Regions from separate parts of the Pantoea sp. B9002 genome, predicted to be linked through region 1. Evidence: predicted binding sites of a transcription regulator. Region 1 holds the regulator's gene; each other region holds the start of a gene.
The links. The regulator LexA, encoded in region 1, represses DNA repair genes until DNA is damaged. The targets are predictions, from matches to a motif close to TNCTGTATGTACATACAGNA.

Region 1 (3,611 bases):
CGGCTAAACAGCTCGCCGAGATATTCACGGAACACGGTGGAATAGAGTTTGTTGCCCTTAAAGGTACGACGAATAAAGAACGCGCCCAGACGACGGAAAATCGGGCCGGCTGGCCAGAAGTTCAGGTTGATACCGGCAGCAATGTGCGGCGGCACCAGGCCTTGATGATAAAGCACGTAGGAGAGCAGCAGATAATCCATGTGGCTGCGGTGGCAGGGCACATAGACAATCTCATGACCATCCTGCGCCAGCTGACGCACGCGCTCACCGCCATGAACGTTGATGCCCTGATACAAGCGGCTCCACAGCCAGCCCATCACGCGGTCAGTGACTTTAATCGCTTCGTACGAGAAGTTCGCCGCCACTTCTTCCATCATTTCAATGGCGTTCTGCTGGGCTTTCTCATGCGAAATCTTTTTGCTGCGCGCTTCATCTTCTACTGCTTTTTCAATCGCTTTGGATTGTAACAGCTTGTTGAAGAGATCCTGACGCGCAGGCAGACGCGGACCGACAGCGGCCAGACGTTGGCGGGCAAAGTGAATACGCGCCACGCGAGCCAGCTTCTGTGCAATCGACTTATCGGTGCCGTGTTCGGTCGCCATCTGGCGCAACGAAACGGTTTGCGAGAAGCGCACAAAGCTGTCGCGGCCGTGCCACAAAATGGCGAAGAACTTCTGCACGCCATTGAGCACGCGCAGATGCGGCGTGGATTCACCGGATGTTTCACGTCCCGGCGCGCGACCAAACATCACCGCGACCGGCAGCATTTGCACATCGAGTTGCGGGTTGCTGCGGTGCAAATCCAGATAATCGTGGAACAGCTTCACCGATTCGGGATTGGCCACGAAATAGGGAATGACGCGTGGGCCATCGTGAATAAACACGTGGCGCGGCAGCAAGGTGCCATCGATCTCCAGCGGAGCCAGCGGATCGGGCAGATCATGTTTCAGGCATTGAGCACGCAGTGTGAGCAGGTCAGCCTTTGAATCATAAGGCAAAACATACATCACCGGACGTGTCGGATCGATCCCGTGTTCAGAGACAGGATCGGTCGGAATGACCTTACTTTTTACCAAAATAGAGAGTGGTAAATTCAATAATTTGTAATAGAGTTTACGCCAACCTGACATAGACAACTTTAAGCCTCTTGTTAGCAAAGCGCGGCAAGCATACCAGAAAGCGCAGCGAAGGTCTGTGGCTCTGCCGCCTCATACTGCCCACACATTGACGTCAAAATAGTTCAAGGGTTCCATAGACATGGCAAATAACGTCACCGGTTTAGTAAGAATAGTGAAAGCCGCCGGTTATTCCTGGCAGGGCCTGCGTGCCGCATGGCAGCACGAAGCCGCATTTCGGCAGGAAGCCATTGCCGGGCTGGTGGCCATTCTCGTGGCTTGCTGGCTGGATGTAGATACCATTTCCCGCATCCTGATGATTGGCTCGGTAGTGCTGGTTATCATCGTTGAGATCCTTAATAGCGCTATCGAAGCGGTGGTGGACCGCATCGGGCAGGAGCAACATCCGCTCGCGGGCCGCGCCAAAGATATGGGTTCGGCTGCCGTATTGTTGACTATCTTACTGGCTCTGTTCGTCTGGATCGCGCTGCTCTGGACGCATTTGAGATAGGGATTCCAGATTCATCAAACCGCTGATTTTTCCCTCTGTTACGGTTTTCATTTCGCGAATACCTGTATATACTCACAGCGACTGTATAAACAACCAGGGGGCGGGATGAAAGCGTTAACTGCACGGCAGCAACAGGTCTATGACCTGATTCGCGACCATATTAACCAGACGGGCATGCCGCCAACGCGTGCGGAAATTGCTGCGCAACTGGGTTTTCGCTCGCCCAATGCTGCTGAAGAGCATCTGAAAGCGCTGGCGCGTAAAGGCGTAATTGAAATTGTTTCCGGCGCATCGCGCGGGATTCGTTTGCTGATGGAAGAAGAACCGAGCGAAGGGCTGCCACTGATTGGCCGCGTCGCTGCCGGTGAACCTTTGCTGGCACAGGAACACATCGAAGCCCACTATCAGGTGGATGCTAATCTCTTCAAACCGAGCGCCGATTTCCTGCTGCGCGTGAGCGGCATGTCGATGAAAGATATCGGCATTATGGATGGTGATCTGTTAGCGGTACATAAAACGCAGGAAGTGCGTAACGGCCAGGTTGTCGTGGCGCGCATTGATGATGAAGTCACGGTTAAACGCTGGAAAAAGCAGGGCGCGATTGTGCATCTGCTGCCGGAAAACACCGATTTCCAGCCGATTGTTGTTGATACACGTGAGCAGTCGCTAACCGTTGAAGGTTTAGCTGTCGGGATTGTGCGCAACGGCGAGTGGCTCTGATCAGTTTCTGATCCTCCTCAACTGCGGCGGTGCGTGTTTGCGCTGACCGCAGTCTGCTGTTTTACTTCTCTGTGACTCTTTCTGCGGCTCACGCTGGCGCCATTACGCTGATTACCGCACACAACGGAATGGGCTGATGCAGCTGTTTTCCTCTTCAGATAAAACACTCTGGCGGCTAGCGCTGCCGATGATCCTGTCAAATATCACCGTCCCATTACTGGGCGTGGTGGATACCGCCGTTATTGGTCATCTCGATAGCCCGATCTACCTCGGTGGCGTCGCCGTGGGCACAACCGCAACCAGCTTCATCTTTATGCTTCTGCTGTTCCTGCGTATGAGCACCACCGGACTCACCGCTCAGGCATTTGGTGCCAATGACAAAACTGCGCTGGCGCGCGCCTTAACCCAACCGCTACTGATTGCACTGGTTTTTGGTGTGCTGTTTATGGTGCTGCGAACGCCGGTCAGCAGCCTGGCGGCAGCTTTGATGGGTGGCAGCCCGGAAGTGCAGCAGCAGGCAAAAATATTCATTGAGATTCGCTGGCTGAGTGCGCCGGCAACCTTGGCCAATTTGGTGATTCTGGGCTGGCTGCTGGGCGTGCAGTACGCGCGGGCACCGATGGTGCTGCTGATCATCGGCAATCTGGTGAATATCCTGCTTGATCTGCTGTTCGTGCTCAAACTGCATTGGGGTGTGGCTGGAGCGGCGGCGGCTACCGCGCTGGCAGAATATGTCACGCTGGGCGTGGGTTTGTGGATGGTGGCGCGTGTGCTGAAAATGCGCGGTATCCACTTCGCAATGCTAAAAAGCAGCTGGCGCGGCGATGCGGCGCGGCTATTCCGCCTCAATCGCGACATTATGCTGCGCTCTTTGATGCTGCAAATCTGCTTCGCGTCGCTCACCATTCTTGGCGCACGCATTGGCCCGGATGTGGTGGCGGTCAATGCGGTGCTGCTGATGTTCCTCACTTTCACCGCATACGCGCTGGATGGTTTTGCCTACGCGGTTGAAGCCTGCTCGGGTGAAGCGGTTGGCGCAAAAGATCGCAGCCGACTGTTGCTGATTTGGCATGCGGCCTGTCGGCAGGCTTGCTTCGTCGCCGCCATCTTTGCGCTGATTTACGCGTTTACCGGTCCGCAGATTGTGGCAATGCTGACGTCACTGGAAGCGCTACGTGACATGGCTGACCGCTATCTGATTTGGCAGGTGATTCTGCCGCTGGTTGGCGTCTGGTGCTATCTGCTGGATGGCATGTTTATCGGCG
Region 2 (3,611 bases), on a different contig from region 1:
ATCAGCGGTTCGATGGAGATCAGCAGCGCGACCAATGTCACCGGCAGGCCCATCGCCGGCAGCACAATCAGCGCGGCGAAGGTAGCACCGCCGCCAACGCCAGCTACACCGGCAGAACTCAGCGTCACGATACCCACCAGCGTCGCAATCCACATTGGATCAAACGGATTGATGCCCACGGTTGGCGCAACCATCACCGCCAGCATGGTGGGATAGAGACCGGCACAGCCGTTCTGACCGATGGTGGCACCAAACGATGCTGAGAAGCTGGCGATCGATTCCGGCACGCCCAGGCGACGCGTTTGGGTTTCCACGTTCAGTGGAATACTGGCCGCGCTGGAGCGGCTGGTGAAGGCGAAGGTAATTACCGGCCACACTTTACGGAAGAAGCGCATTGGGTTGATACCGTTAACCGACAGCAGCAGCGCGTGCACGGCAAACATGATCGCCAGACCGAGATAAGAGGCCACCACGAAGCCACCCAGCTTGATGATGTCCTGCAGGTTGGAACCGGCCACCACTTTGGTCATCAGCGCCAGCACACCGTACGGCGTCAGCTTCATGATTAAACGTACCAGCTTCATCACCCAGGATTGCAGGGTATCGATCGCCACCAGTACGCGCTCGCCTTTTACCTTGTCATCTTTTAGCAGTTGCAGCGCCGCCACGCCGAGGAAGGCGGCGAAAATCACTACGCTGATGATCGAGGTTGGATTGGCGCCCGCCAGATCGGCAAACGGGTTTTTCGGAATGAAGGAGAGCAGCAGCTGCGGCGTGCTGAGATCAGCCACTTTGCCCACGTAGTTGCTCTGAATCGCGCTCAGACGTGCGGTTTCCTGCGCACCTTGCACCAGACCTTCAGCGCTCAGGCCAAACAGGCCGGTCACCAGCACGCCGACCAGCGCGGAGATTGCGGTGGTAAACAGCAGCACGCCAATGGTCAGCACGCTGATTTTACCCAGCGATGAGGCATTGTGCAGACGCGCGACCGCGCTCAGGATCGAGGCGAACACCAGCGGCATCACGATCATCTGCAACAGTTGCACGTAGCCGTTACCGACAATGTTGAACCAGCCAATCGACGCTTTCACGGTTGGGCTGTTTTCGCCATAGATGGTTTGCAGCGCCAGACCAAAGGCCACACCGAGAACCAAACCGGTCAGCACGCGCTTAGACAGGCTCCAGCTTTGGTTGCCAATGCGATTCAGCAGAATCAGCAGCGCAATAAACGCCACGATATTAATGATTAGGGGAAAATCCATGCTCAACTCCAGAGTGTGACGCGCCATCGTCTTGGGATGGCACGAAAAACAGTAAGTCCCCGTTAGGGAATATTTGGAATGTTATCAGTTCAGCGTGGGGCGGGCTTATACCCAAAAAGAATGTTTTATAACTTTATCGCTTGATTCGACCGGTTATTGACCGTTTTGACCATTAACCAACCGACCGACGCCATTTTGTAGCGTATTAAACAGTTGTTCCGGCCAGCCGTTGGCACCAAAAGAGGGCATGCCGGGCGGAAACCACAACGCATAACCGACCAGCGCCAGGCAAAGTGCTCGTTCCAGCTGGTTACCTTTCTGACTATTCAGGATCGGCAAGCGGAAGCGCCAGCGGCACGGCCACAGCAGCGGCACGCCGGCGGGTGTTAGCATATCGGCGACAATATGGCTGAGATAGCCGAGCGTCATGCCTTGCAGCACATCGGCGGGAAGAAACCAGTCGGCGGGCACATTGATCTGGAATAGCCACAAACTTACCGCCACCGCCAGCAAACTGTGGGTAAAACCGCGATGACCAAAGGCGCGGGCGATGGGATGCGACAGCCACCTTAAGCGCTGGCCTAACACGGATTTAGGGTGATCGATATCGGGCAGCAGGCAGGTTAACAGCGCAGCAGGCACTAAATGCCACCAGTCGGCGCTGGCCAGGACTGGCGTCAGCTCCGCGCGCTTGGCAAAAATGGCGCTGGCAATGGCAAAAATGATATGGCCTTCGGCCGTCATGATGAAACCTGGCTGCATAAAACTGTCGATGCATCCAGTATAGGGATTTATCCAGTGAATGAGAATGGTGACGCTGTAACGAAGCGTTAATATTTTTCACTTTCCCGCGTCACAATGACGCGGGAAAAGAACGGGTTAGCTTAGCGCGCTAACCATCCGCCATCGACGGCCAATGTATAGCCTTGTACATAATCGGAGGCGCTGGAGGCGAGGAACACGATCGGGCCCATCATGTCGTCCGGAATGCCCCAGCGACCCGATGGAATGCGGCCTAAAATCTCTTCGTTGCGTGACTCATCGCTGCGCAGCTGTTCCGTGTTATTGGTGGCCATGTAGCCCGGCGCAATGGCGTTAACGTTGATGCCGTGCTTCGCCCATTCGTTGGCCATCAAGCGGGTTAACCCCATCACCGCGCTTTTTGACGCGGTATAAGAAGGCACGCGAATGCCGCCCTGGAACGACAGCATCGAGGCGATATTGATGATCTTGCCGCCATTGCCTTGCGCGATAAACTGCCGCGCAACCTGCTGTGACAGGAAGAACAGGCTTTTGCTGTTGATGTTCATCACATCATCCCAATCCTGCTCGCTGAAGTTGAGCGCATCCTCGCGGCGAATGATGCCGGCGTTATTCACCAGAATGTCGATGCGACCGGCATGCGCCACCGCCTGTTCAACAATTTGCGGCACGATGGACGGTTTGGTCAGATCGGCCTGTATCGACCAAAAACGGCGGCCTAACGCCTCCACTTTGGCCTGCGTATCGTCCGGTCCGGCGCGATTGACGCCAATAATGTCACATCCTGCCTGCGCCAGACCCAGCGCCATGCCTTGTCCTAAACCGGTATTGCAGCCGGTGACCAGCGCGATTTTGCCTTCAAGATTAAATGCGTTGAGAATCATGATTCGCTCCTTGTTAGCGCAGCGCGCTGATGTTGACGTGGTCCATGTCATCAAATACCTGGTTTTCGCCCACCATGCCCCAGATAAAGGTATAGCGTTGCGTTCCCACGCCCGCGTGAATCGACCAGCTCGGTGAAATCACCGCCTGCTCGTTATGTACCAATAGATGACGCGTCTCCTGCGGCTGGCCCATCATGTGGAACACGGCGCTGTCGTCGGCCATATCGAAGTAGAAATAGACTTCCATGCGGCGTTCGTGGGTGTGACACGGCATGGTGTTCCACAAGTTGCCGTCATCGAGGCGGGTTAATCCCATGGTTAACTGGCAGGTTGGCAACACGTCGGGCACGATGAATTTGTTGATGGTGCGGCGGTTCGAGGTGGCGGCATCGCCGAGCGTGGCTTTCACTGCTTCGTCGAGGGTGATTTTTTTGTCCGGATAATGGGTGTGTGCCGGCGCACTGTTGTAGTAAAACTTCGCTGGGCGGCTGGCATCGCTACTGCGGAAAATCACGCTCTGCGCGCCTTGTCCGACATACAACGCTTCCTGCTGACCGATCTCCCAGGTTTTGCCATCCACTTCAATCAGTCCCGGCCCACCGATGTTGATCACGCCGAGCTCGCGGCGTTCGAGGAAGTAACTGACGCCCAGTTGCTTACCCACTTCATGGCCGATGGTCACCGATTTCTGCACCGGCATCAC
Region 3 (3,611 bases), on a different contig from region 1:
GCCAGATTTGATCAAGGGACTTCATCGCAACATCAATGATCTCTCTGGTATCTTGCGTAGGAAGCGAAAGCTTCATACCTGCAGTGTTGCCATAATAGATCTCATTGTGTGCATGGGGTGACGTTTGAATGAACATGCTGACATGGCGACAGTACTGACGTTCACCGCGTAGTTTTTCTGCTGCGCGCGTTGCGTACTGGCAAAGTGCTTGCTGCATGGCAAACTTCGTTGTGATGCGTTCACCAAAGCTACGACTACAAACGATTTGCTGCTTGGCTAGAGGAAGCTCTTCCAAAGGTATGCAGGATTCGCCGTTAAGCTCTCGCACAGTACGCTCCAGAACAACGCTGAAGTTGTCACGGATGAATTTAGGATGAGCGCGTGAGAGATGGAGCGCGGTTTCAATCCCCAGCAGATTAAGTCTTTTAGCTATTCGTCGGCCAACTCCCCAAATCTCCTCAACAGGCTGATTTTTTAAAAGAGTAGTGGTGCGCTTTGGATTGCTGGGCGTTAGCGCCAGTACTCCGCGGAATTGTTTCCACTCTTTACTTGCCCATTGAGCCGATTTGGCCAGTGTTTTTGTGGGGCCCATACCCACGCCTACGGTTAGTCCCGTAGTATCAAGTACGTGTTTACGCAGACGTCGGCCGAAATCTTCAAAGTTTTCGCACCCGTCTATGCCCGTCAGATCCAGAAACATTTCATCAATACTGTATTGCTCAACCCTTGGTGTGATCTCTTCAAGAGCGGTCATTACACGCTGAGACATCGAGTGGTAAAGGGCATAGTTGCTACTGAAAACATAAATCTTTTCGGGGTATTCTTGCGCCTTAATCTGAAACCACGGTGCGCCCATTTTGACGTATTTTTTTGCTGTGGCACTTCGGGCGATAACACATCCATCATTATTACTAAGAACGACAACGGGTTTACCGCGTAAGTCTGGACGAAAGAGAGCCTCGCAGCTGGCATAAAATGAGTTAACATCCGCCAATCCAAACATTGGCATGTTTACCTCCTACGGGCTCTTGTGCTGCTAAAAAACCAGGTAACAACGCCAAGAAGCTGTAGTTCATCTGGATAGATCGCGGAGTAAGCCGGATTCATCGGCAATAGTGCCAGGCGAGGGTGTAACTGCAAACGCTTAACAGTGAACTCTCCAGCGACTTCGGCAATAACGATATCGTTATGGTTAGCTTCTTCAGCGCGATCGACAACCATGACGTCGCCATCAAATAATCCAAGCTCCTCCATACTGCTGCCACTGGCACGTACAAAGAAAGTGGAAGCACGCCGACGTATACATAACTCATTGAGATCGAGTTCCGACTCAACATAGTCCTGAGCAGGGGAGGGAAATCCTGCTGAACAAGCGTCAGCAAACAAGGGGATTTTCAGCGGTGGACTATAGTTTGGTGCCCAGAGAAACGTTAATCCGCTCGCGTAAGTGGCCGGTTTCATAGCTCGGCACTCCGATATAAAGTCCTAAAAATCATTGCTGTTGTGTGCTTGTCGTACATAAAAGGCCCTCCCAAATAACACTGTTTATATGTACAGTATTAAGGATGGGAGTTTATCTGGCAAGAGGAGTGATGCGGTAGAAAGTCTGATGAGTACGCAGATCGCTGATGGTAGTGATCTTTTTTTTACATTTCGATATGTGGTATCTGCTTGGCCAATGATTATCTCCTGTAAGTTAGGCTAGACCGTGACCGTTCTAAGGAACAGCGCAGTAGGATCAGGAAAGTATCCGGAGTTAAAAAGTCTATTTTTTAAAGGGTGGTGAGCAATTGCGGGACACACGAATCGGGGCAGGGGAGTAGCAGCCAACGAGAAATCGGCGCTGTTCGGTTTCGTGACCTCCGGCAGGAAGGGCAGGCTACAGAACATGCCTTCGCAACAGGGGCGGCTTTCGTCGCACTCACTATAGGTTTGATGGTGGCAGTTGATTTTCTTTTCCTGAAATAATCGTCTAAGTACAAAACCACCTTTGTGTGTTCTTGTGATGCCTCCCTTACGCAGATCCTGCTGCGGGCGTACCCTGATGGAATATTAGCGTCCAGACATCTTCTGATGAGCGAACCCAGCATGACGCGCGTAGTGAAGCTTTGGCGCCGTTACTCTCAAATGTTCTGTAGTGCAGTATCGCGCTGCACTCTGTCGTGGTTATGAGCTGAAAGTCATCGCTGATAATGATAGGGGCAACTCTTTCCTGGACTAGCGATGCTAACGTCTCAGCACGATTAACCGATATTCCCGAGCGTGTGATTTCACAAAAATCAGGATGAAGTCGTTGTTCTAACCAGTTGCGATCATGACGTTTCTCACCATGAAAGCTGCATTCCAGGGCTTTCAGCTTATCCAGTAGCATTTTCTCATCCTCTTAGCTTTAAATCTAAACCGTCTAGCTTGGAAACTTTTCATCATCAGTGCTCAGCATCAGTGCGATTGATGTGAAGGATGATGCCCACCATAGAGTTGAGTTCATTCTCAGGATAGTGTTCGCGCATACCCATTAACAGTACATCATCAGTCCATTCGCTCTGTTTATCTTGATATGTGGCGACTGATGATAACGACATGCTTTTAACTTCAGTCACTATTACCAAAGCCGTCTAGGAGCTGTCTGAGGCATTTACGTGAAGCATTGGGCCAGGGATAACTCCTTGTCATGCCATCTTATGGTACGAGATTTCAATCCTGATCGAACGTCAGAAAGCAGGCGTGGAACGAGTGGAGGGCGCTGCATCAATCCTCGGTCAATGATCTGTGTGGGTCACTCATTGTAGTGCTTTGAGACGTATTTATAAGTTATGCCTATCAGCGAGATAATTAGCACGATCACAATACCAGAATTTATTGTTAATATTGCAATGGTAACAATGGTTATTATTATTCCATCGAAAGCGAACAAGCTTTCAACCATACACACTAAGGAATATGACCATGAAAACTATCAAAGCAATGTCTATCGCCGCTGTAGCCGCTCTTTCACTGATGTCAGCAGCGAGCTTCGCGCAAAGCGTTACAGCTACTTCCCTGACACTTGATGGTGCTGAAGCGAAAATCGCTGCACAGGCTCAGCAGCAGGGTCAGCAGTACAAAATTCTTGAAGCCAGCAACGGCAACGTTGTTCACATGACCGCTGAGCTTTATAAATAACAGATGGTCGCAAAAGGAAGTGCCGGAAGAGGTCGCCCTATGGGCGGCCTTTTTCGCATCTTAACTAGCTTAAATGTCTTACTAAGCGTTATAGCCGGAATATGACAACCTCAGGATTCGTGACATAAAATAAGAATGTTGAATCGTGTAAAGTTCAAAGGGCTTATAAAACTCAAGCTGAGTGTTAAGCAACCCGTTTAATCTGTTGAAGTAATGGCATTTTAACACTCCAACGACTCCCAATCTTCACAGCAGCAGCGCGTTATTCGCCACTTAAAACACTGTATCGTCAGTTTTCTGGATAAGCTCCTTTCCCTGATTTTTGGGGCTGCCGACTTTGGCGGTCACAGGGTGCCATAGGAAACTGTTTTCAGGCAGGGCTGCCTTTTTTGCAATCAACTCTGCTTCTTTGGAAGAAGTGTCCGAGCTTAACCATTCTCTGACGGCAT
Region 4 (3,611 bases), on a different contig from region 1:
CGCGTATCAATGGCGGCAACGCGTCCACTGAGATATTGCGCAATAAATTGCGCCGCTACAGTCAATGCTAACTAGGAAGCCGCAATAAACAGCTCGCGCAATTGATGCAACTGATCGCGCACGCTGGCGGCCTCTTCAAACTCCAGATTCTGCGCGTGTTGCTGCATCTGCCCTTCCAGCTCGTGAATTTTCTTCTGCATCGCCTGCGGCGTAAGCGCCATATAGTTGGCTTCTGCTTCCGCTGCGGTGCGTGAAGCGGTTTTGCCTTTGCCGCGCGTTTTCACCACGTTTTTGCCGAGCTCAAGAATATCGGTGATCTTCTTGTTGAGCCCTTGCGGCGTAATGCCATTCTCTTCGTTGTATTTCTGCTGCTTCTCGCGACGGCGCTCGGTTTCGCCCATCGCGCGCTCCATCGACGGCGTGATTTTATCGGCGTAAAGAATCGCCCGGCCGTTGATGTTACGCGCGGCGCGACCAATGGTCTGAATCAGCGAACGCTCCGAACGCAGGAAGCCCTCTTTATCGGCATCGAGAATCGCCACCAGCGACACTTCCGGCATATCCAGACCTTCACGCAGCAAGTTGATGCCGACCAGCACATCAAATTCACCGAGGCGTAAATCGCGGATGATCTCCATACGTTCCACGGTATCGATATCCGAGTGCAGATAACGCACCTTCTCGCCGTGTTCCACAAGGTATTCGGTGAGATCTTCCGCCATGCGCTTAGTCAGTACGGTAACCAGCACGCGCTCGTTAATCTCCACACGCTTGCGGATTTCCGACAGCAAATCGTCGACCTGCGTCGCCACCGGGCGCACTTCGAGGATCGGATCGAGCAAGCCGGTTGGACGCACCAGCTGATCGATCACTTCGCTGCCCGATTTTTCCAGCTCGTAGTTGCCCGGCGTGGCCGACACATAAATGGTTTGCGGTGCTGCTGCTTCAAACTCTTCAAACTTCATCGGGCGGTTATCCAGCGCCGACGGCAGGCGGAAACCGTATTCCACCAGCGTCTCTTTACGCGCGCGGTCACCGCGATACATGCCGCCAATTTGCGGAATGGTGACGTGCGATTCGTCGACCACCAGCAAGCCATCCGCCGGTAAATAGTCGAACAAGGTTGGCGGCGGCTCGCCCGGTCCGCGCCCGGAGAGATAGCGCGAGTAGTTTTCGATGCCGGAGCAGTAACCCAACTCGTTCATCATCTCGAGATCGAACTGCGTACGCTGGGAAATACGCTGCTCTTCCAGCAGCTTATTGTTCTCCAGCAGCACTTTGCGGCGCACCACCAGCTCATCTTTGATCTCTTCCATCGCCTTAAGGATGCGCTCACGCGGCGTTACGTAGTGCGTTTTCGGGTAGACGGTAAAGCGCGGGATCACCGAATCAATCTGGCCGGTGAGCGGATCAAACAGCGACAGCCGCTCAACTTCTTCATCAAACAGCTCAATACGCAGCGCAATGTCGTCCGATTCCGCCGGGAACACATCAATCACTTCGCCGCGTACGCGGAAGGTGCCGCGCTGGAAGGCCTGATCGTTGCGGCTATATTGCAGTTCCGCCAGGCGGCGCAGAATGCTGCGCTGATCGATAATCATGCCGCGCGTCAGATGCAGCATCATTTTCAAGTAGAGATCGGGATCGCCCAAACCGTAGATCGCCGAAACCGAGGCCACTACGATGACATCGCGGCGCTCCAGCAGCGCTTTGGTCGCCGACAGACGCATCTGCTCAATGTGCTCATTCACCGAGGCATCTTTCTCGATAAAGGTGTCAGAACTCGGCACATAGGCTTCAGGCTGGTAGTAATCGTAATAAGAGACGAAAAACTCCACCGCGTTATCCGGGAAGAACTCCTTCATTTCACCGTAGAGCTGCGCCGCCAGCGTTTTGTTCGGCGCCAGCACCATTGTCGGTCGGTTGAGATCGGCAATCACGTTCGCCACGGTAAAGGTTTTACCTGAGCCCGTAACGCCCAACAGCGTTTGATGCGCGAGTCCATCTTCCAGTCCCTCTTCGAGACGGCGAATCGCCTCAGGTTGATCCCCTGAAGGCTTGAAAGCGGAGTTGAGTTTAAAGGCTTTGCTCATGTTTTAGCGGTTCCAGCAGATGAAGTCGGCGGGCAGGCTGCTAATTCTACTCTGCTATGGCGAATTTGCCAGAAAAAAATACTGGACATAATTACAGTAACATTGCACGATAATGGCACCTGACGGCGATTCTCTTCAGTGCAATTTAAGCGGCAGGCGGCAAGTTGTTGTTGCGCAATGTTATCCCCAGGCGGAGGACGCTTTTAACATTTGTCAATAGAGTGTCATTAAATTGCAGTCCGATGACAAGGCAGATAATTCGCATGCTTGATTTTAACTAACCTGCTGTTTTAATTCACATTGACTCAAAAGCCCAGTTTCTCATCATAATGTATGAAGGCCGCGAATTTACTCGCTTGCACACGGTTTTCAGTCGCTAATGCACAAGGTTATCCACAGTAATGGTGGATAAGTGAATCCAGCCCCGAGCCCATCGGCTGTGTATAATTTTCTCCCGCCCATTCTTAAGCGTGAAAAAAAATTTTTTCGCATTTATTTTTCCCGCTCTGCGTGTCGCATTAACCCTTCTTTTTACCTATTTACCTTGCCGTCCCCGGAGAAAAGCCAGGCGTTAAGGCCATTTATTTCCCCGGTTATTGCCTTACGAACGATCAAATGCACCAGAAACGTTAAGCAGTCAGCACCGTCAAAGTGCAGTCGATTTATCACCGCCGGCAATTGTTAAGCATTTCTCAACTTTTAGCCGCTGATTTGTCAGGTTTCAGCCGCAGATGCGCCTGAATTCCTAACCTGGCCTGGGAATTGCAATGTTAACGCTATGGAGTGACGAGTCCATATCGGCGCTTGCCGACGACAGCGGTGTCCATCAATCGTGCACGACTGTATGCCAGACGACACAGAGCGGGAGCATTCAGGCTAATAATCTGGAAGGAGTATGTCAGATGCTGAGTTTACGTTCGGTGAATCAGTTTTACGGTCAAAATCACATTCTGTGGGATGTGGATCTCGATCTGCCGCCGGGCACGTGCACCGGCGTGCTGGGCAGTCCCGGCATGGGCAAAACCACGTTGGTGAACTGCATTATGGGCCGCCTGCCGATTAACAGCGGCTCGATGACCTGGCAGGAAGATGGCGCGCCGCCGGAAGATTTGCTGCTGCAACCGGCCGAGCTGCGCGCGCGCACCGGCATTGGTTATGTGCCGCAAGGACGGCATATTTTCTCGCAGATGAGCGTGGAGGATAACCTGCTGATCGCCCTGATGGCGGCGCAGGACGATCGTAGCCGCGCCATTCCGGAAATGGTGTTTGACCTGTTCCCGGCGCTCTATTCGTTGCGCCATCAGCGCAGCGGCGAGTTGCCGATGGAACAGCAGCAACATTTGGCCCTGGCGCGCGCGCTGGTGCTGCAACCCAAGCTGGTGATTCTGGATGAACCGACGGAAGGGATGTCGCCGTGGCTGGAAGAGGAGATGGGCAATCTGATTCGTCGGTTAAACCGTGAGTATGGTTTAACCATTTTGCTGCTGGAGCAGCACGTCTCGTTTATTCGTCGCGTCG

Region 2: the regulator LexA is predicted to act here: its motif matches at 2,027-2,046, upstream of HX773_RS11330 (metal-dependent hydrolase).
Region 3: the regulator LexA is predicted to act here: its motif matches at 1,540-1,559, upstream of umuD (translesion error-prone DNA polymerase V autoproteolytic subunit).
Region 4: the regulator LexA is predicted to act here: its motif matches at 2,173-2,192, upstream of uvrB (excinuclease ABC subunit UvrB).

What each region holds. Positions count from the first base shown of each region.
Region 1 is NZ_JACAPA010000002.1:38,205-41,815, forward strand. Features, by position in the region: gene plsB (glycerol-3-phosphate 1-O-acyltransferase PlsB) at 1-1,130, opposite strand, end outside; gene HX773_RS00910 (diacylglycerol kinase) at 1,258-1,626, shown strand; gene lexA (transcriptional repressor LexA) at 1,732-2,346, shown strand; gene dinF (MATE family efflux transporter DinF) at 2,483-3,611, shown strand, end outside.
Region 2 is NZ_JACAPA010000017.1:63,157-66,767, reverse strand. Features, by position in the region: gene HX773_RS11335 (L-cystine transporter) at 1-1,262, opposite strand, end outside; gene HX773_RS11330 (metal-dependent hydrolase) at 1,416-2,006, opposite strand; gene kduD (2-dehydro-3-deoxy-D-gluconate 5-dehydrogenase KduD) at 2,147-2,908, opposite strand; gene kduI (5-dehydro-4-deoxy-D-glucuronate isomerase) at 2,922-3,611, opposite strand, start outside.
Region 3 is NZ_JACAPA010000048.1:57,129-60,739, forward strand. Features, by position in the region: gene umuC (translesion error-prone DNA polymerase V subunit UmuC) at 1-1,003, opposite strand, end outside; gene umuD (translesion error-prone DNA polymerase V autoproteolytic subunit) at 1,012-1,461, opposite strand; gene HX773_RS21365 (YdgH/BhsA/McbA-like domain containing protein) at 2,947-3,162, shown strand; partial or broken gene HX773_RS21370 (SOS response-associated peptidase family protein) at 3,436-3,611, opposite strand, start outside.
Region 4 is NZ_JACAPA010000009.1:311,912-315,522, forward strand. Features, by position in the region: gene uvrB (excinuclease ABC subunit UvrB) at 72-2,093, opposite strand; gene HX773_RS07175 (ABC transporter ATP-binding protein) at 2,996-3,611, shown strand, end outside.